3 linked regions of the Tistrella mobilis genome follow. The protein of the gene in region 1 binds, or shares a complex with, the protein of each later gene. Links are inferred from orthologs where the notes say so. Each region holds a gene or a part of one and is shown in the gene's direction. Other genes may lie near its edges.

What was found.
Region 2: the proteins of P7L68_RS20390 (region 1) and eno are in contact, whole or in part, in a solved structure (PDB 2FYM), measured with the Escherichia coli proteins. The link is inferred for Tistrella mobilis from one-to-one orthologs.
Region 3: the proteins of P7L68_RS20390 (region 1) and pnp are in contact, whole or in part, in a cryo-EM structure (PDB 9QH0), measured with the Escherichia coli proteins. The link is inferred for Tistrella mobilis from one-to-one orthologs.

The regions. Positions count from the first base shown.
Region 1 is NZ_CP121017.1:3,270,315-3,277,647, forward strand. Bases 1,762-5,797 are described here. They hold P7L68_RS20390 (ribonuclease E/G), read left to right. Parts: upstream 1,762-2,126; coding sequence 2,127-5,597; downstream 5,598-5,797. Other genes in these bases: P7L68_RS20395 (pyridoxal phosphate-dependent aminotransferase), read right to left, coding at 5,710-5,797. Also shown: P7L68_RS20385 (N-acetylmuramoyl-L-alanine amidase), read right to left, coding at 1-1,058; more of P7L68_RS20395, read right to left, coding at 5,798-6,879; P7L68_RS20400 (gamma-glutamyltransferase), read right to left, coding at 7,046-7,333. UniProt on the Escherichia coli protein: Endoribonuclease that plays a central role in RNA processing and decay. Required for the maturation of 5S and 16S rRNAs and the majority of tRNAs. Also involved in the degradation of most mRNAs.
Region 2 is NZ_CP121017.1:2,372,193-2,378,327, reverse strand. Bases 1-2,838 are described here. They hold eno (phosphopyruvate hydratase), read left to right. Parts: upstream 1-693; coding sequence 694-1,983; downstream 1,984-2,838. Other genes in these bases: P7L68_RS16560 (FkbM family methyltransferase), read left to right, coding at 2,814-2,838; P7L68_RS16565 (PAS domain-containing protein), read right to left, coding at 2,297-2,815; kdsA (3-deoxy-8-phosphooctulonate synthase), read left to right, coding at 1-563. Also shown: more of P7L68_RS16560, read left to right, coding at 2,839-3,800; urease accessory protein UreG, read right to left, coding at 4,375-5,091; P7L68_RS16550 (urease accessory protein UreF), read right to left, coding at 5,088-5,843; P7L68_RS16545 (hypothetical protein), read right to left, coding at 5,851-6,135. UniProt on the Escherichia coli protein: Catalyzes the reversible conversion of 2-phosphoglycerate (2-PG) into phosphoenolpyruvate (PEP). It is essential for the degradation of carbohydrates via glycolysis.
Region 3 is NZ_CP121017.1:4,897,583-4,903,885, forward strand. What follows is about bases 673-3,678. They hold pnp (polyribonucleotide nucleotidyltransferase), read left to right. Parts: upstream 673-1,053; coding sequence 1,054-3,303; downstream 3,304-3,678. Other genes in these bases: P7L68_RS27720 (NAD(P)H-dependent flavin oxidoreductase), read left to right, coding at 3,631-3,678. Also shown: tRNA pseudouridine(55) synthase TruB, read left to right, coding at 1-248; rpsO (30S ribosomal protein S15), read left to right, coding at 266-535; more of P7L68_RS27720, read left to right, coding at 3,679-5,028; iron response transcriptional regulator IrrA, read left to right, coding at 5,178-5,588; P7L68_RS27730 (rubrerythrin family protein), read left to right, coding at 5,650-6,153; P7L68_RS27735 (SH3 domain-containing protein), read right to left, coding at 6,173-6,303. UniProt on the Escherichia coli protein: Involved in mRNA degradation. Catalyzes the phosphorolysis of single-stranded polyribonucleotides processively in the 3'- to 5'-direction. Also involved, along with RNase II, in tRNA processing.

The DNA.
Region 1 (7,333 bases):
ACATGGCCTGCAAAGCGCGCCGACAGGTTCATGGTCTCGCGCCGGGCCAGATCGATCAGGATCGAGGTGACCTCGGCGCTCTCCGTCGAAAGATCGACGCCGGCGATCAGGTCGGACTTGTTTTCGCTGTCGGCCAGCTGGGCCGCAACGCCGTCGGACGCCCGTTCCGACAGGGTGTAGATCGACAGGCCGCGGGTGCGCGGATTCTGCACCGAGTCGGCATGGATCGAGATGAACAGCTCCGCCTGGGCGGCACGGGCGATGGCAACCCGGTCGCGCAGCCGGATGAAGATGTCGCGGTCGCGGGTCAGCACGGCCTTGTAGCGGCCGGTCTTCTCAAGCTCCTGGGCCAGGGCCTTGGCCATGGCGAGCGTGATCGACTTCTCCTGCACGCCGGTGATGCCGATCGCGCCCGGATCGATGCCGCCATGGCCGGCATCGATGGCGACGATCCGCCGGCCGTCGGTCCGGGCGCGCGGCCGGGCCGCATCGGGCACGATCGGCGCTGCGGCAACGGCTGCCTGGCCCGCGGGCGGCTGCGGGGCGGCGGCGACCTTGGTGCCGTCGAACCGGTCTTCCGGTTCCCCCTTCAGCGTGGTCCGGGCGAAGGATTGCGCCGAGGTGCGCGACAGATCGACCACGAAACGCGGCGGCAGCCCGTCCTGGGCCGGCAGCACGAACATCGAATCGATCTGGGATGGCTGGGAAAGGTCGAGCACCATGCGGTAGACGCCGGGTTCGAACAGGCCGACGCGATAGCGCGCGATCAGCCCGGCCCCGGAATTCTCGCCCTTGTCGAGGATCTGCCAGTCCAGGTTGCGGAAATCGATCACCACCCGGTCGGGGCCCGACAGGGTGAAGGCGCGGAAATCCACCCGGCGATCCAGATCGATCACCAGCCGGGTCTTGTCGGGATGCATGCCGAAGCGCAGGCCGACCGCGCGGGCGGTTTCGGCGGCGGCCGCCTCTTCCGGACCGATGCCCGGCAGCGGCCCGGCAATCACCGAGACCAGCGCCAGCAGGCAGACCAGCATCCAGCCGACGACACGTTTCGCCATCCGGCCCGGCCGGGACGGCGGCGCAGCGGAGACGCGGCAAAAATGGTCGGCGGTCTGGCGAATGGCAGGCGCGGACATGTGACGGCTCCAGGAGGCGTCGGCGGCTGATCCTCTGACCGGCCGCGCCGCCCGAAAACCGCCCGAAAACGGGCAGCTCCGATGACACCGCAACCAGCGACTCCTTCGTTTTATAGGCGGAAGTCGCCCAATCTTTCAATGCGTTTATCCATGTTGTTGGCACCGGGGGTGAACTCGGACAAATGGTTGTGTCCGCCGGGAGACTCCCGCCCCTCCGATCCCCGGCCGGATGCGGCTGCCGCAGGGCGCGTCCGTGTGGCCGCATGCGCGCGCAACACGCGCTTGCCCTGTCGCCGGATTGCAACAGCGCGATTGTGGAAGGGCTCCGACCTGTTCTATAGTGCGGCCGCGCGTTCCGCTTCGGTCACCGGCACCTCTCGTATCAGAGAGAGGCCTTCTGCCGGACGGGTCGTGCCGGAATTCCGTATGGCCGGAGGCATCGGACCGAGTTTATCGGACCGCGCCGCTCCGGGAGGGAGCATCCCCCGGCCGACGGTTGAACCCGCCGCGAGGCAGGACGACGACGACCCAGGGCATGCCGGCCTCGCATCATGCGTGGCCAGGCCGGCCGGCGGAGAGCGAAATCCTTGTGACGCGGTGGCGGAGCGGAGTGTGCGGCAATTACGCGGTGCGCCCCCCCGACCAACAAGGAACGGTCATGAACGACGCGCGCGGTTTCGCGCAGAGCGTCGGTCGCGCGGACCCTGAGGCGTCTTCTGATGCCACATCCGTCTGAGCGTCCGGTGCACAGCCTGAGAGGCTACAGCTGCCGCCGATCGCTCGGCGGTACGCGTTCCGTCGTCTTCGCGCCGTTTCCCTGCCATCCGACACCGGGCCTGACCGTGCCGCCTGCCGCCGCTGCCTTCACCGGCACCGGCGCAGCCGACGGCCGCAGCCCCGTGCGTCGTTCCTCCAAATCCTGCCCGACGGATCTGCGCCGCCTGACGATGGCCGGCGCCCGTTGCGGTCATATCCGGAGTTCCACGCTCGATGACGAAGCGTATGCTGATCGACGCGAACCACCCCGAAGAGATGCGGGTGGTCGTCACCAACGGCAACCGGCTTGAAGAATTCGATTTCGAAACCTCGACCAAGAAGCAGCTGAAGGGGAACATCTATCTCGCCAAGGTGACCCGGGTCGAGCCGTCGCTCCAGGCCGCATTCGTCGATTATGGCGGAAACCGGAACGGCTTCCTGGCCTTCAGCGAGATCCACCCCGACTACTTCCAGATCCCGCTGGCGGATCGCGAGGCGCTGGTCCGCGAGGTCGAGAAGGCGGCACGAGAGGATGCCGAGCGCGAGGCGCGTGCCGATGCCGGCGAAGGCCCCGAGATCGAGGAAGTCGGCGGTTCCGACGTCGACGACATCGCGGCCGGCGGTGCCAGCCGGCGGCGGCTGCAGCCGCATCGCCAGTACAAGATCCAGGAAGTCATCAAGAAGCGGCAGCTGATCCTGGTTCAGGTGGCCAAGGAAGAGCGCGGCACCAAGGGTGCGGCCCTGACCAGCTATATTTCGCTGGCCGGCCGCTATTGCGTGCTGATGCCGAACACGCCCAATGGCGGTGGCATCTCGCGCAAGATTTCGGATGCCCGCACCCGCAAGAAGCTGCGCGAGACCCTGACCGAGCTGGGCACCCCCGCCGGCATGAGCGTGGTGCTGCGCACCGCCGGCGCCGAGCGCACCAAGACCGAGATCAAGCGCGACTATGAATACCTTTCGCGGCTGTGGGACGACATCCGCGAGCGCACCCTGTCGTCGCGCGCCCCGGCCCTGATCTATGAAGAGGCCGATATCATCAAGCGGTCGATCCGCGACATCTATTCCAACGACATCGACGAACTGCTGGTCGAGGGCGGCGACGGCTATCGCGCCGCGAAGGAGTTCATGCGGATGCTGATGCCCAGCCGCGCGCGGCTGGTGAAGCAGTATGGCGACCGCATCCCCCTCTTCCACCGCTACCAGGTCGAAACCCAGCTCGCCTCGATGCACTCCCCCACCGTGCGCCTGCCCTCGGGCGGCTATGTGGTGATCAATCAGACCGAGGCGCTGGTCGCGATCGACGTCAATTCGGGCCGCTCCACCCGCGAGCGGAACATCGAGGAGACCGCGCTCAAGACCAATCTTGAGGCCGCCGACGAGGTCGCCCGCCAGCTGCGCCTGCGCGACCTGGCCGGGCTGATCGTCATCGACTTCATCGACATGGACGACCGCAAGAACAACCGTGCGGTCGAACGGCGCCTGAAGGAGGCGATGAAGGCCGATCGCGCCCGCATCCAGCTGGGCCGGATCAGCGGTTTCGGCCTGCTGGAACTGTCGCGCCAGCGGCTGCGCCCGTCGCTGATCGAGGCCAGCACCATGCAGTGCCCGCATTGCGGCGGCACCGGCCTGGTGCGGTCGGTGGAGAGCACGGCGCTTGCCGCCCTGCGTGCGGTGGAAGAGGAAGGCATCCGCGAACGTACCGAAGAGCTGGTGCTGCGCGTGCCGACCGAGGTTGCGCTCTACATCTTCAACCACAAGCGCGACATGCTGGCGGATATCGAGGCCCGCTACGTCTTCCGCGTGGTGGTGGAGGCCGCCGACAATCTGACGCCGCCCATGCCTTATGAGCTGGAGCGCACCCGTCAGCGCAAGGAAGGTGAGATCCCCGAGCGGCCGGCAACCGCCGAGCGCCCGGTGACCGCCGAATCCTCCGCCGCCGCCGCCGATGCCGATGCCGCCCGCATCGCCGCCGAGGTCGCGGAAGCCGAGGCCGAGGAAGAGGCGATGGCCGAGGAAGAGGCCGCCGCCGAAGCCCGCAGCGAGGCCGCAGCCGAGCCCCGGCCCGAGGCCGACAGCCAGAGCGAGGAAGAGCGGAACCGCCGCAAGCGGCGCCGCCGGTCGCGCCGGCGCAAGCGGCGTGACGACGAGACCCTGTCGGCCGCCGAGGGCGACGATCAGACCGACGCCGAGGGCGATGATCAGGACGAGACCGACGGCGAGACCGACGCCTCGGACACTGACGCCTCGGACACTGGCGCCTCGGACACTGGCGCCTCGGGCACGGAAGCCGTGGCCGGCGGCGAGAGCGCCGAAGAGGCCCGGACTGCCGAGGAGAATGGCCGCCGCCGTCGCCGGCGTCGCCGGCGCCGGCCGGGCAATGGCGAGGCCCGCACCGACGTCCAGGCTGCCGATGACGACAATGGGGACGCGGACGCGGCAGATGATGCGGTGACCGAAGCCGAGGCCGAGGCCCCGGTGGCGGCGGCCGAAATCGTCGAGCCGGTGACCGAAGATGCTGCGGCAGAGGCCCCGGTGGCGGAAGCCTCGGTGACCGAAGCTCCTGCGGCCGAAGCTGCCGAAGCCGAAGAGGGTCGCGGCCGTCGCCGTCGCCGTCGCCGGCGGCAGCCCGACGTCGATGCAGTGGCGGAGGTCGAGGCGGTGGCCGAGGCCGAAGCCGCCCCGGCACCGGTGAGCGACACGGCACCGGCCGAAGCCGCCGCGGATGAAGCGGCGGTCGACGAGGAACCGGTCGAGGCAGCCCGCGCTGACGAGGTGCCGGCTGAAGCGGCTCAGGCTGAAGACGTGGAGGCCGAAGACGGGCAGGCCGAAGACGGCGTGGTGGCGGAACAGGCGCCGGCTGAAGAGGCAGCGGCCACCGGGCATCCCGCTGCGGAGCCCGAGGCCGTCGGTGCCGATCTGGTGCCGGAAGCCGATGCCGTGGTCGTGGCCGATGCGGTGGTGGCCGAAGAGCCGGTCGCCGCGGCGCCCGAGAAGCCGAAGCGCCGCCGCAAGGTGAAGGCGGAGACCGAAGCCGAGGCACCCGCCGAGGCCGAGGCTGCGCCGAAGCCGAGCCGTCGCCGCAAGGTGGCCGGGACCGCCGCAGACGCCCCGGCCGATGCCGAGGTGGTTGCGGAAGAGGCCCCCGTCCGCAAGCGGGCGACGCGCGCCAAGGCGACGACGACCAAGGCTGCGACCACCAGAACCGCTGCGGCCAAGACCGCCAAGGCGGCAACCCCGGCCAAGACCACCCGCACCCGTAAGGCCAAGGCGGCCGAGCCGGTGGAGGGTGCGGCCGCCGAGGCACCGAAGCCGCGCCGCCGCCGCAAGGCGGAGCCTGCGGTGGAGGCGGCCGAGCCGGCCCTGGTCGTGACCGCCGTGGAAACCGGCGCCGAGCCGCCGGTGATCGACGGGCCGGCCGCCGCCGCGGTGGCCGAAGCCGCCGAGGCCCCGGCTGCCCCGCTGGAGCCGCCCTTCCGCGAGGACGCCACCACCGAACCGGCCACCGCCACCGAACCGACCACCGCCACCGAACCGACCACCGCCACCGAACCGACCACCGCCACCGAAACCGCGGCGGAAACCGGTACGGATGCCGCACCGCAGCCGGCCGGCGACGACGAGCCGGCGGTGACGGTGATCGAGGCCGAAGGTGCGCCCGCGCGCCCGCGCCGCGGCTGGTGGGCCTCTCGCGGCCGCAGCTGACCACCCGGATCCGGAGCCGGCCCCAGGCCGGCTCCGGCCACGGACAAAAACAGGGGCCGCCGGTCGAACCGGCGGCCCCTGTTTTTTGTCCGGGCAGCTGTCGTCCGTCTGGTCAGGCGACCTTGCCGACGCCGAAACTGCGGCGCATCCAGCCATCCAGCCGGTCGACCACCTGCACCATCTCTTCGGTCGCCCCGGCAAAGGCCATGCGCAGATAGTGATGGCCCTTGAACGGGTCGAAATCGACGCCGGGGGTGGCGGCGATGCCGGCTTCGTGCAGCATGCGACGGCAGAAATCGATGCTGTCGGTGCTGTAGTCGGAAATGTCGGCCCAGACATAGAAGGCGCCGTCGATCGGCGCGATCCGTCCGAGCCCGACCTTGGGCAGGCCGTCGAGCAGGATCCGGCGGTTTTCGGCATAGCGCTGTACCGCGATCCCGGCCTCTTCATAACCGTCGAAAGCGGCCGTGGCGGCGATCTGGGCAACGGCCGAGGGCGAGAGGAAGAAGTTCTGCGCCAGCTTTTCGGCCGTGCGGGCCATGTCTTCCGGCACCACCATCCAGCCCATGCGCCAGCCGGTCATGGCGAAATACTTCGAGAAGCTGTTCACCACGATCGGCGCCTGAGAGAAGTTCAGCGCGCTGCGGGTGGGCGCACCATAGGTCAGACCGTGATAGATCTCGTCCGAGATCAGCGTGATGCCCTTCGCTTCGCAATAGCGCACCAGAGCTTCCAGCTCTTCCGGCTTCAGCGTGGTGCTGGTCGGGTTGGAGGGGCTGGCGACGATCAGCCCGTCGATCGGCTTCTCCAGCGCCTCCAGATGGGCGATGGTCGGCTGAAAGCGGCTTTCGGGCCCGGTCTCGATCGACACGACCTCGATATCGAGCGCCTTCAGCACATTGCGGTACGAGGTATAGCCCGGCTCCGCCATCGCCACCCGCGCCCCGGCATCGAAAGCCGCCAGGAAGGCGATGGTGAAGCAGCCCGAGGCACCATGGGTGATCAGGATGCGCTCGATCGGAATCTCAAGCCCGTACCACGACCGGTAATGCTCGGCGATCCGCCGGCGCAGCGCCGGCTGCCCGGCCCCCTCGGTATAGCCGAAGGCCGGACCGTCAAGCGCGGCGCGGGCTGCACGGATCGCCGGCGCAGGCGCGCCGGTCGACGGCTGGCCGACTTCCATATGGATGATGTGACGGCCGGCGGCCTCAAGCGCATTCGCTTCAGCCAGCACCTCCAGCGCGTGGAACGGAGGGATCTGCGAGCGACGGGAAACGGGCATGGAATGGGGTATCCTTCTGCAGGGGCCGTGCCCCCGGGGGGAAGACGACCTGCACGGGGCGCAACAGATATGACCGGGATTATGAAACCATAAGTTCATAATCCCGGCCATACCAGGTGCGCGATACGATCAATCGCCGTCTGCGGCGCACCGCCCGAGCGACAGCTCAGCGGATGGCCAGCCCCGACGACGAGGGCGAGACGATCGCATTGCAGCGCTGATCGTCCGACGGAATGCCGTTGGTGCAGGCGGCGGCACCGATATCGGCACCGGCCGTGGCCGCGGCGGCAAGCGAGTCATCCAGCGGCTCGCCGCCATAGAAGCTGCCGATCAGCCGGCTCATCGCGGGCACCGCGCCCTCGCCGGTCGCCGTCGCGGCCATATAGGGCTTGTAGATGTTGGTGTTGACCGCCAGCACCGCGGCGCCCGAGGCGGTGGCCGCGGGATCCAGCGG
Region 2 (6,135 bases), 900 kb from region 1 along the record:
TCACCGACGTGCATCTGCCCGAACAGTGTGCCATCGCCGCCGAGGCGGTGGATGTGCTGCAGATCCCGGCCTTCCTGTGCCGCCAGACCGATCTTCTGGTCGCGGCGGCAAAGACCGGCCGGGTGGTCAATGTCAAGAAGGGCCAGTTCCTGGCGCCCTGGGACATGACCAATGTGGTCGCCAAGCTGGATGCCGCCGGCAATCCCAATGTGATGCTGACCGAGCGCGGGGTCAGCTTCGGCTACAACACCCTGGTGACCGATTATCGCGGCCTGCCGATCATGGCCCGCACCGGCTGCCCGGTGGTGTTCGATGCCACCCATTCGGTCCAGCAGCCGGGCGGCCTGGGCGGGCGCAGCGGCGGGCAGCGGGAATTCGTGCCCGTGCTGGCGCGTGCGGCGGCGGCGGTCGGCGTGGCGGCGATTTTCGCCGAGACCCATCCCGACCCCGACAAGGCGCCGAGCGACGGCCCGAACATGGTACCTCTGAAGGCGCTGCCCGATATGGTCGCCGACTGGATGGTTTTCGATGCGGCCGCCAAGGCCCGTCCGCTGGCCGTCTGATCTTTTGCCGCCCCGACACCTGATCGTCACGGGCGGCGTTCATTCTCGTCCTGCCTACCTTCTGTCGACAGCCTGCTGTCCTCGACAGTCTGCCCCGGCCCCTTGCCCTGAACGGAGAGCGAGACATCCCATGACTGCCATCGTCGATATTCGTGCCCGCGAGATCCTCGACAGCCGCGGCAACCCGACCGTCGAGGTCGATGTCGAGCTGGAAAGCGGTGCGATCGGCCGTGCCGCCGTGCCGAGCGGCGCCTCCACCGGCAGCCGCGAAGCGGTCGAGAAGCGCGACGGCGACACGGCCCGTTATCTGGGCAAGGGCGTCGAGCAGGCCGTCGAAGCCGTGATGGGCGAGATTTCGGACGAACTGATCGGCTATGACGGCGAGGACCAGATCGGTATCGATCAGGCGCTGATCGAGCTGGACGGCACCGAGAACAAGTCGCGCCTGGGCGCCAACGCGATCCTGGGCGTCAGCCTGGCCGTTGCCCGGGCCGCGGCGGAAGAGGCCGGCTGGCCGCTCTTCCGCTATGTCGGTGGCGTCATGGCGCATACTCTGCCGGTCCCGATGATGAACATCATCAACGGCGGTGCCCATGCCGACAACCCGATCGACATCCAGGAATTCATGATCATGCCGGTGGCCGCGGACAGCATCGCCGATGCCATCCGTACGGGCGCCGAAGTGTTCCACCACCTGAAGAAGCAGCTGTCGGCGGCCGGCCACAACACCAATGTCGGCGACGAGGGCGGCTTCGCCCCCAATCTTGGCAGCAATGCCGAGGCCATCGACTTCATCATGAAGGCGATCGAGTCTGCCGGCTACACTCCGGGTGAGGATGTGGTGCTGGCGCTCGACGCGGCCTCGTCCGAATTCTTCAAGGACGGCAAGTATCATCTCGACGGCGAAGGCCGGGTGCTCGGCGCCGACGACATGGTCCGTTTCTACGAGGATCTGGTCGCGCGCTACCCGATCGTGTCGATCGAGGACGGCATGGCCGAGCAGGATTGGGACGGCTGGGCAGCACTGACCCGGGCCATCGGCGGCAAGGTCCAGCTGGTCGGCGACGACCTGTTCGTGACCAACCCGCAGATCCTGGCCGAGGGCATCGAGAAGGGCCTTGCGAACTCGATCCTGATCAAGGTCAACCAGATCGGTACCCTGACCGAGACGCTGCGTGCGGTCGATATGGCCCATCGTGCCGGCTACACGGCGGTGATGTCGCATCGCTCGGGCGAGACCGAGGACACCACCATCGCCGATCTGGCGGTTGCCACCAATTGCGGCCAGATCAAGACCGGCTCGCTGTCGCGCTCGGATCGTCTGGCGAAGTACAACCAGCTTATCCGTATCGAGGAAATCCTGGGTGACACCGGCTATTACGCCGGTCGCGGGGCGCTGAAGGCCCTCGCGCGCCGCTGATCGTCGGCGATCAGGACCTGTCTGGAGGCCCGTTCGGAGTGATCCGGACGGGCCTTCGCCGTCTTCGGGCGCAGGCCGGGGCCCGGCAGGGGGTAAGTGCCAGCGCAACCATGCCGCCGGGCGGCAGCAGAAGCACGAGAAGTGGCAGCTCGCCCGATGTCAGCGGCATCCTGGCCGGCGATGCCGGCGCCGATGCTGCCAGCGAAGAGGCCGGCCCGGCCCCGCGCCGTCATCTGACGACCGAAGAAGGTGACACCGGTGGCATCATCGGCTCGATCCTGGTCCAGCATTTCCGGTGGCAGCGGCGACGGTATCAGTCTCTCAGGATGCGAACCTGCGGCCGATATGACGTCACCGGCCCGTCAAGCACGACGGTATAGGTGGCGATCCAGGCCGGCGTGCCATCCACGCGGGCAAGCGGCATGATCAGCCACTCTGCCATGCGCCACTCTCCATCCGGCCAGGTTGCGCGATCGACGCCCCAGATGAGGGTGCCCTCATCAATCGCACGATCATAGGCGCGCAGGATGTCGGCGCAGCGATGGCCGTACCAGATACCGTCGACGAGATGGCCGGTGGCATCGCGTTTGGCCAGGGCGACGATGACGCTGCCGACATAGCGGTGCAGGAAGGCGCCATCGGCCATGCGCTCGATGATCAGAAGGCTGGGGAGAACCCTTGGCATATCGACCAGCAGATCGAAATCCCGTCTGAGCGGTATCGGGCGTCCCATGCGCCGTGATCGCCAATAGGCGATCAGCGCCTGGATCCGTGGATCTGGGGCGTGGGGGCCTCGGCCATCGAAGCTGGTATCTGCGGATCTCTGGGTCATGATCCGATCATCGGCTGGCCCGGGCCCCGGGGCAAGTATCCCATGCTGTCGCACTGCGGCATCGATAGACATCCTCCCTGCCGACAACCGTGTTATGATTAGGGAGTTCGTCGTTATCGCTCATACGATCAAGGGATTCTCTGCCGTGGCCGGCCTGAAAACCATCATCGAACGACGGATGCCCCGGCTCTATGCCCGGTTGATAGACTTCCGCGACCGTATGGCCCCGGATTACGGCGAGAAGGAACTGGAGCTGGTGCCGATTCTGGCCGAGGCGGATGCCGATGCCTATGACATCGGCGCCAATTACGGCGCCTATACGGCGCCCATGCTGCAGACCGCCGGACGCGTCGTGGCCTTCGAGCCGAATCCGACCATGAGCAAGGTGCTGAAAGCCCGCTTCGCCCGGGATTTTCGCGAGGGGCGGCTGGTGCTCATGCCGATGGCGCTCGGTGATGCCGAGGGAGAAGCGGTGTTGCATGTGCCCGAGGCCGGATCCGGCCTCGCCTCAATGAAGGAGGAGGCCGTGCGAAGCGTCAGTACGCCGGGCATGCTGCACATTGCCGTCGCTGTCCGGCGGCTTGACGATCTCAAGGCAGATATCGGCCGCGGTCGACGCGTGGGATTCGTCAAGATCGACGTGGAGGGCTTCGAGGGCACGGCACTTCGCGGAGCCATCGAGACTCTGAAGGCGAATCGGCCCACCCTGCTGATTGAGGCCGAAGAGCGCCATACCCCGGGCACCCTGGCGGAGCTTCAGGCATTGCTGGGGCCGATCGGCTATCGCGGCCTCTATCTGCTTGACGGTCGTCTGCATGATATGGCGGGTTTTGATATCGCCCGGCTTCAGGATTGCTCGGCCCTGAATGCAGAAGGAACCCGCCGGCTGCCGGACAGGGTCTATGTCAACAACTTCATTTTCGTCGCACGGCCGGAGCCCCTGGCCCGGCTGGAGGCGGCTTACGGTCCGGTGATCTCCGCCTGATCCCGTTGGTTCCGGCTCCCTCCCTGTATGGAACAGGTCTGCTCAGGGCAGCGGGGCGTCACATCCGTCGCGCGCAAAGCCTTCACAGACAGCCCGTATCGTGGTGCTGTCGCTGGGGATAGCAGCATGCGGGCCCGAGGGTGGTGTACCCAGCTGCCGCAAACCCATCACACTGGCCTACTCCCTGCTCCCTGCTCCCCAGGCGTGGTGCGTGCCTTGACGGCATCGGCGAACACAAGACCCGCAACCGGCGCCTGTAGCCCGGTTGCGGTGAGATCCAGTCCGCCCTCCGTCGCTGCGACTCGTGGTCGAGTACTCGGGCGCTGACCTGCTGCCTGAAGACGACCATCGTGACCAGCTTGGCCAGATAGAGCGCCACACAGAGCAGCCACGGCGAAACGGGTAGCGACAGGCTGTCTTCACACCGGGTGAACTCGCCACGGTGACGGCGCTTCTCGTCTATCTGCGAGGGGTCTGGTCGACCCAGGCCGCAATGGGGCCGCGCACGACGCTCCAGCCGAACGACCACGTCCCGGTGCCCGGCCGTGGTGGCGTCGTCCGGTTCTGATCCGTATCAGGCAGCGGCCTCGGCTCTGGCCGCTGCGACATCCAGCGGCGCCGCGGACGACACGCCGAGACGATCATCCAGCCCGCCCAGGTCCAGCAGGCGGGCGATCAGGGCGTCGACTCCGGCGCCACTCTTCATGTTGGTGAACAGGAAGGGGCGGCGGCCGCGCATGCGGGCGGCATCCCGCTCCATGATCCCGAGATCGGCGCCGACCAGGGGGGCCAGATCGACCTTGTTGATCACCAGCAGATCCGAGCGGGTGATGCCGGGGCCGCCCTTGCGCGGGATCTTCTCGCCTGCCGCCACGTCGATCACATAGATCGTGATGTCGGCAAGTTCGGGCGAGAAAGTGGCCGACAGATTGTCGCCGCCGCTTTCAACGAAGATGAGTTCGAGATCGGGAAAGCGTATGCTCATCTCGGCCACGGCCGCGAGGTTGATCGAGGCATCTTCCCGGATGGCGGTATGCGGGCATCCGCCCGTTTCCACCCCCATGATCCGCTCCGGCGCCAGGGCGCCGGCCCGGGTCAGGATCTGCGCGTCCTCCTGGGTGTAGATGTCGTTGGTGATCGCCGCGATCCGATAGCTGTCGCGCAGCCTGCGGCAGAGCACTTCGAGAAGGGCGGTCTTGCCGGAGCCGACGGGGCCACCGACGCCGATGCGCAACGGCCGGGAGCTGCCCTGAGGGGTGAGCGGGATGGGCGCGGGGGCGAGCGTCGTCATGAGCGGAACAGCCTGGAATAAAGGGTTTCGTGTCTGAGAGCGGCAATGTCGGCGAGGATCGCAGCCCCACCCGGAGCGGCCTCGGGGCCGGCGCGGGCCGCAGCGGCCACCGCACCGATCACGGGACCCAGCGCTGCCAGCACCCGCTGGCCATCGGTCTGTCCCAGTGGCACCAGCCGGACCCCGGCGGAGACGAGATTGGCGGCGAAAGCGTGAACGAAGGCTTCGATCAGCATGTCTTCGGGCAGACCTGCCCATCCGCCGCAGGCGCCCGCGGCGATCGGCAGGGTGGCCGGTACTTCTGCGGCGTCGAGCCGTGCCGCCAAGTCCGCGGCTTCGTTCAGCGCCCAGCCACGCGCCACGGCTTCCAGAAATGACCGACCCTGCTGTCGCGCTTCCAATGCCCGCTCGCCGGCAGGCGTCAGGGCTGAGGAGACGATCGCGGTCTCGACGAGCCCGGCCATGTCACCCGCCTGTGCCTGGCGGGCTGCACGCACGGCGAAGCCGGCATCGGTCCGCCCGGCCCCGAAACGCAGGACGCCACCGATCCAGCCGGCCAGGGTCTCTGCCGTGCCGACTGTGCCATCCTCGATCGCCTGTTCCAGCCCATGGCTGTAGCTGAAGGCCCCGATGGGGAAGCTGGGGCTGGTCCAGGCAAGCAGCCGGTGCAGAGCCCGTGGGCCTGCCGCCACTAAGGGGGCCTCCGGGCCACCCGGCCAGCCATACAGCAGAACCTGTCCTTCGGTGGTCATGGCAGGATCAGTGGTGATGGGCGTGATCGGCATAGGCACCGGGTTCAGGCTCGAAGGTGTCCGCGGCGGGCAGGATCCGCAAACCCAGGGCGGCGGCGATACGGCGGACCAGCGGCTCATCCGCCGTGCGGATCCGCCAGCCGTCGACCACCTGCGCCGGCCGATGGCGGTTGCCGATCTGCCAGGCGGCGCGGGCCGTGTCGGCACCTGTGCCGCCAACCAGATCGACGGCTGTGGTCACCTTCGTGGCATGGCCGTGGTCGTGATGCCCATGCCCGTGATCATGGCTGTG
Region 3 (6,303 bases), 1.6 Mb from region 1 along the record:
ATAGTGCCGCGCTCGACACCCATCTGTTTCCGGTCGAGACCGCGCTGGACGACATCCCGGCGCTGGCCCTGACCGGTCCCGAAGCCGATGCGCTCAGAAACGGGCGCCCGCTGCGGGATATGGCCGTTCCCGAAGGACGACTGGTTCGTGCGACGCTCGACGGGCGCCTGGTGGCGCTCGCCCGGGCCGAGGACGGATTGCTTCGTTCGGTGCGCGGCTTCAACCTCGGCGCCACCAGCGCCGCCTGATCAAGGAAGGACACCCGATGTCGATCACCAAGTCGCGCAAGACCGAGCTGGTCACCGAATATGCCCGCGGCACCAATGACACCGGTTCGCCGGAAGTCCAGGTCGCGATCCTGACCGAGCGGATCCGCAACCTGACCGAACACTTCAAGACCCATGCCAAGGATATCCACTCCCGGCGCGGCCTGCTGAAGATGGTCAGCCAGCGCCGCAAGCTGCTGGACTATCTGCGTCGCAACGACGAGGCCCGGTACAAGGAAGTCATCCAGCGCCTGGGTCTGCGTAAGTGATCTGATGGCCGGAGGGGGGGCGATCGCGTCCCCCCTTTTGTCATCCGGGGCCACCTGACGCACGGGGGTGTGTCCTATCGCAGCGGATGGATCTGCCATCCGCCGCCGTGCGGGAGATTAAAGGGGGAGAGGACCCGCTCCCCGGCCGACGGATCCACCGGGATCCGCCTCTGGTCGAACCGGGTCCCGGCTCGCGGCTGTCATGGGATGGCGCGCGGCATGTCGTCGCCGTCGGGGCAGGTGGAGTGATCAGGAACCCCCGACGGAGCATGCGGCCGGTCCGGATTTCGTTCCGGATGCGGCCGCGACGCGGATCGCCGCCCGGCCGGATGAGGCCGGGAACGCGCCCCGGAACGAGAACGGGCGCAAGGTCAGGCGGTCCGCCCGCGGGACCCCCCGTCCCGGCAGATGGCCGGGCGATGGGCAGAAACGTTCGGGATGTTGGAGGCCAGGGTCCGGCGGAGCCCGGCCCGCAACACCCGGAGCGCCCCGCCGATGGAATGGAAGAGAGAGACGAGATGTTTACGATCTATCGCAAGGAAGTCATGTGGGCGGGGCGCAAGCTCACCTTCGAGACCGGGCGGATTGCGCGCCAGGCCGATGGTGCCGTGCTCGCCACCTACGGTGAGACTGCCGTGCTGGCGACGGTGGTCGCCGCCCGCGAGCCGAAGCCCGGCGTCGACTTCTTTCCGCTGACGGTCAATTACCAGGAGAAGGCTTTCGCCGCGGGCAAGATCCCCGGCGGCTTCTTCAAGCGTGAGGGCCGCCCGAACGAGAAGGAGACGCTGACCTCGCGTCTCATCGATCGCCCGATCCGCCCGATGTTCGCCGATGGCTATCGCAACGAGACGCAGATCATCTGCACCGTGCTGAGCCACGACACCGAGAATGACCCCGACATCGTGTCGATGGTGGCAGCCTCTGCCGCTCTGACCATTTCGGGCGTGCCTTTCCTGGGGCCGATCGCCGGCGCACGTGTCGGTTACATCAATGGCGAGTACGTGCTGAACCCGCTGCGCTCGCAGATGGGCGACACCGCGCTCGACCTGGTTGTCGCCGGTACCGACGAAGCCGTGCTGATGGTTGAATCCGAGGCCAAGGAGCTGACCGAAGAGGTTATGCTGGGCGCGGTGATGTTCGGTCATGAAGGCTTCCAGCCGGTGATCGATGCGATCATCGACCTCGCCGAGGAGTGCGCCAAGGACCCCTGGCCGCTGCCCGAGAACCCGGCCGCCAAGGCCGTGGCAGCCCGTGTCGAGGCCGTGGCCCGTCCGGGTCTGGAAGAGGCCTATCGCCAGGTTGTGAAGCAGCAGCGCCAGCTGGCGGTCAAGGCGGTCAAGGAGAAGACCGTCGAGACCCTGGTCGCCGGCGAGGGCCTTGAAGCCCAGCTGGTCTCCGGTGCGTTCAAGGCGCTCGAAGCCAAGATCGTCCGTGGCCGGATCCTGAAGGAAGGCGTGCGCATCGACGGCCGCGACCTGAAGACCGTCCGTCCGATCGTCTCGGAAGTGGGTGTGCTGTCGCGGGCCCACGGCTCGACGCTGTTCACCCGCGGCGAGACCCAGGCGCTGGTGGTCACCACGCTGGGTACGGGCCAGGACGAGCAGATCATGGACATGCTTGAGGGCGAATACCGCGAGCACTTCCTGCTGCACTACAACTTCCCGCCCTATTCGGTGGGTGAAGCCAGCCCGATGCGCAGCCCCGGCCGCCGTGAGATCGGCCATGGCAAGCTGGCCTGGCGGGCGCTGCGCGCCGTGCTCCCCGAGAAGTCGGCCTTCCCCTACACGATTCGCATCGTGTCGGAGATCACCGAGTCGAACGGCTCGTCGTCGATGGCCACCGTCTGCGGCAGCTCGCTGTCGATGATGGATGCGGGCGTGCCGCTGGCGCGACCCGTCGCCGGCATCGCCATGGGTCTGATCAAGGAAGATGACGGCTTCGCGGTGCTGAGCGACATCCTCGGCGACGAGGATCATCTTGGCGACATGGACTTCAAGGTGGCCGGCACCGATCAGGGCATCACGGCCCTGCAGATGGACATCAAGATCACCGGCATCACCGAAGAGATCATGAAGGTCGCGCTGGGCCAGGCGCGCGACGGCCGTCTGCACATTCTGGGCCGTATGGCCGAGGCGTTGGGCGGTGCGCGTGAGGAGGTCAGCTCCAATGCGCCGCGGATCACGACCATCTCGATCCCCAAGGACAAGATCCGCGAAGTGATCGGCACCGGCGGTAAGGTGATCCGCGAGATCACCGAGCAGACCGGCGCCAAGGTCGATATCGAGGATGACGGCACCATCCGCGTCGCCGCGGTGGACGGCAAGGCGATGGATGCCGCGATCAACTGGATCAAGGGCATCGTGGCGGAGCCCGAGGTCGGCACCATCTACACCGGCAAGGTGGTGAAGGTGGTCGAGTTCGGCGCCTTCGTGAACTTCATCGGCACCCGCGACGGCCTGGTCCACATCTCGGAGCTGTCGGCCCAGCGGGTCAACCAGGTCACCGACGTGATCAACGAGGGTGACGAGGTGAAGGTCAAGGTGCTCGGCATCGACGACCGCGGCAAGGTGAAGCTCTCGATGCGCGTCGTCGATCAGGCGACCGGCGAGGAGCTGCCCGATACCCGTGAGCCTCGCGAACCCCGCGGCGATCGCGAGCCGCGTGGCGATCGTGAGCCCCGCGGTGACCGCGAGCCGCGTGGCGACCGCGAGCCCCGTGGTGACCGGGATCGCGGCGACCGTCCGCGCAAGCCCCGCGGCCCGCGCTGATCGCGCGGCCCCGCATTCCGTGATATGACGACGCGCCGGCCGGTGGCCTTCCCTTCAGGAAATCGCCGGCCGGCGTCGCCATGTCTGCCGACTGCCTCGCTTCCAGGGCGCGTGCCTGCGGGTGCGGTGCAAAAAACCACGGCGGGCAGGGCTGGACTTCATGGAAAACCATGGCCAGTTAACCGGCGAACCTGCCCAAGGCCTGGTCCCGAGGCCCGGCCATGGGCGGATCGGTTCGAACGCATCGGCGCGGATCGGACGGCGGAACCGCCGGCCCGGGCCGTCGCTTTGAACAAAAAGAACGCAAGGACGAGTAGCGGAGGCATCGTGAAGCCCTTGAACCCCATCCTCCTGTCCGGACGGGAAGTCCTGCCCTTGGTCGAAGGCGGGAAAGGTGTCGCCGTGTCGAACGGCGAAAGCTCCGGCGCGTGGGCTGCAGCCGGCGGCGTGGGGACGTTTTCGGGTGTGAATGCCGACAGTTTCGACGCCGACGGCCGCCCGATCCCGCAGACCTATTACGGCAAGACCCGCCGCGAGCGGCATGGCGAGCTGGTGGCCTACGGCATCCGCGGCGGCATCACCCAGGCGCGCATCGCCCACGAGCTGGCGGGCGGCGAAGGCCGGATCCACGTCAATGTGCTGTGGGAGATGGGTGGCGCCGAGACGGTGCTTCAGGGCGTGCTGGAAGGGGCCAAAGGCCTGATCCACGGCGTGACCTGTGGCGCCGGCATGCCCTATCGCGTGGCCCAGATTGCCGCCGAGCACGGGGTCTACTACTACCCGATCGTCTCGTCGGCCCGCGCCTTCCGGGCGCTGTGGAAGCGTGCCTATCATCGCTTTGCCGAGTACCTTGGCGGCGTGGTGTACGAGGATCCGTGGCTTGCCGGCGGCCATAACGGCCTGTCGAATGCCGAGGACCCGCGCGAGCCGCAGTCGCCCTATCCGCGTGTGCGGGAACTGCGGGAGCTGATGAAAGAGATCGGCATCCCCAACGTGCCGATCATCATGGCCGGCGGCGTCTGGTATCTGCGCGAGTGGGAGCACTGGCTGGATGACCCCGAGGTGGCGCCGGTGGCGTTCCAGTTCGGTACCCGGCCGCTGCTCACCAAGGAGAGCCCGATTTCCGACGCCTGGAAAGAGCGGCTGCGGACGCTGAAGCCGGGGGATGTCTATCTGCACCGCTTCAGCCCGACCGGCTTCTATTCCTCGGCGGTCAACAACGACTTCCTGCAGGAGCTCCGCGGCCGCAGCGATCGCCAGATCGCGTACACCACCGAGCCCGTGGGCGATCATGAGGTGGCGCTGCCGATCGGTGCGCGCGGCCGTCCGGTCTATGTCACGGCGCATGATTTCGAACGCGCCCAGGGCTGGATCGCCGACGGTCATACCGAAGCGATGAAGACCCCGGACAGCACGCTGATCTTCGTCGACCCTGCCGCGGCGAAGCAGATCCATATCGATCAGATCGACTGCATGGGGTGCCTGTCGGCCTGCCAGTTCAGCAACTGGGCGGCCAACGAGAAGGGCACCACCGGCCGTCGGGCCGATCCGCGCAGTTTCTGCATCCAGAAAACGCTTCAGAACATCGCCCATGGCTCGGATGTCGAGCACGAGCTGATGTTCGCCGGCCACAACGCCTATCGTTTCGCCGAAGATCCGTTCTACTCGAACGGCTTCGTCCCGACCGTGCGTCAGCTCGTCGAACGCATCCGCACCGGTGACTGATGTGCATCTTCCGGCCGGAGATCGGGGGGCTTCCCCGGTCTCCGGCCTTGCACTCAGAATGGAACGCACCTAAATTCCTGGCTAACTGACCGTCCCTACGCGACTTTCCCATGGCGCGTCGCGGACCTTCAACAAGACGAGAGCCGGGAATGTCCACCAACCGCACCTATACCGCCGTGCTCGAGAAGCTCAAGGCCGCCGGTCTCCGGCCGACCAAGCAGCGTCTCGCTCTGGCGCGCCTGCTGCTCGACGGCACCGACCGTCATGTGACGGCCGAAGAGCTGCACCGCGAGGCGCAGGCGGCGGCGCTCCCGGTGTCGCTGGCCACCGTGTACAATACGCTGCACCAGTTCACCCAGGCTGGGCTGCTGCGCGAGCTGGTCGTCGACAGCGGCCGGTCCTATTTCGACACCAATGTCAGCCACCATCATCATTTCTTCTATGAAGACGGCGGCCATCTCCAGGACATCCCCGGGGATGCGGTCCAGATCGCCCGTCTGCCCGAACCGCCGGGCGATGCCTCCATCGCCCGTGTCGACGTGATCATCCGCGTCCGCTGATGCCCGGCATGGGGGCGGGGCGGCGGGATCACGAACCGGAGAGCCACGGAGCCAGTACCCCATGACCGACCGTTCCGACGACCGCATCCCGGCCGCCGAACCGCCGCTTGGCGGCACGCGCACCGAGGCCAATCTGATCCGGGCCTTTATGTCTGAAGCGGCCGCCAATCGCCGCTTCCTCTATTTCGCCCGTCAGGCCGATATCGAGGGCTTCAACGACGTGGCCGCGGTGTTCCGGTCGATTGCCGAGGGCGAGACCGGTCATGCCCTGGGCCATCTGGAATTCCTGGAAGAGGCGGGGGGCGACCCGGCGACCGGGCTTCCCATCGGCACGACCCCGGAAAATCTCCGCGCCGCGATTGCGAGCGAGGAAGAGGACGCGACCGGCGTCTATCCCGAAATGGCGCGTGTGGCCCGCGAAGAGGGCCAGATCGAAGCAGCGGAGTGGTTCGAGACCCTTGCCCGTGCAGAGCGTGCCCATGCGGCGCGGTTCCGGCGCTCGCTCATCAGCCTGGAAGAGAGTCTGGACGAGACGGTGCCCGAGGGTGATGACCACGGCGCCTGACGGCGCCGTGTCTCCGGCATCAATGGAAATCTTCGTCCGGGTAGACGCCCCAGATCTCGTCGCGGCGGATCCATGCGCGGGTGTTGGCGATATCCATCTCGCACCAGTTCCGCTCGCAGGCCATCAGCCGGCCAACGACGCCCGGCTCTG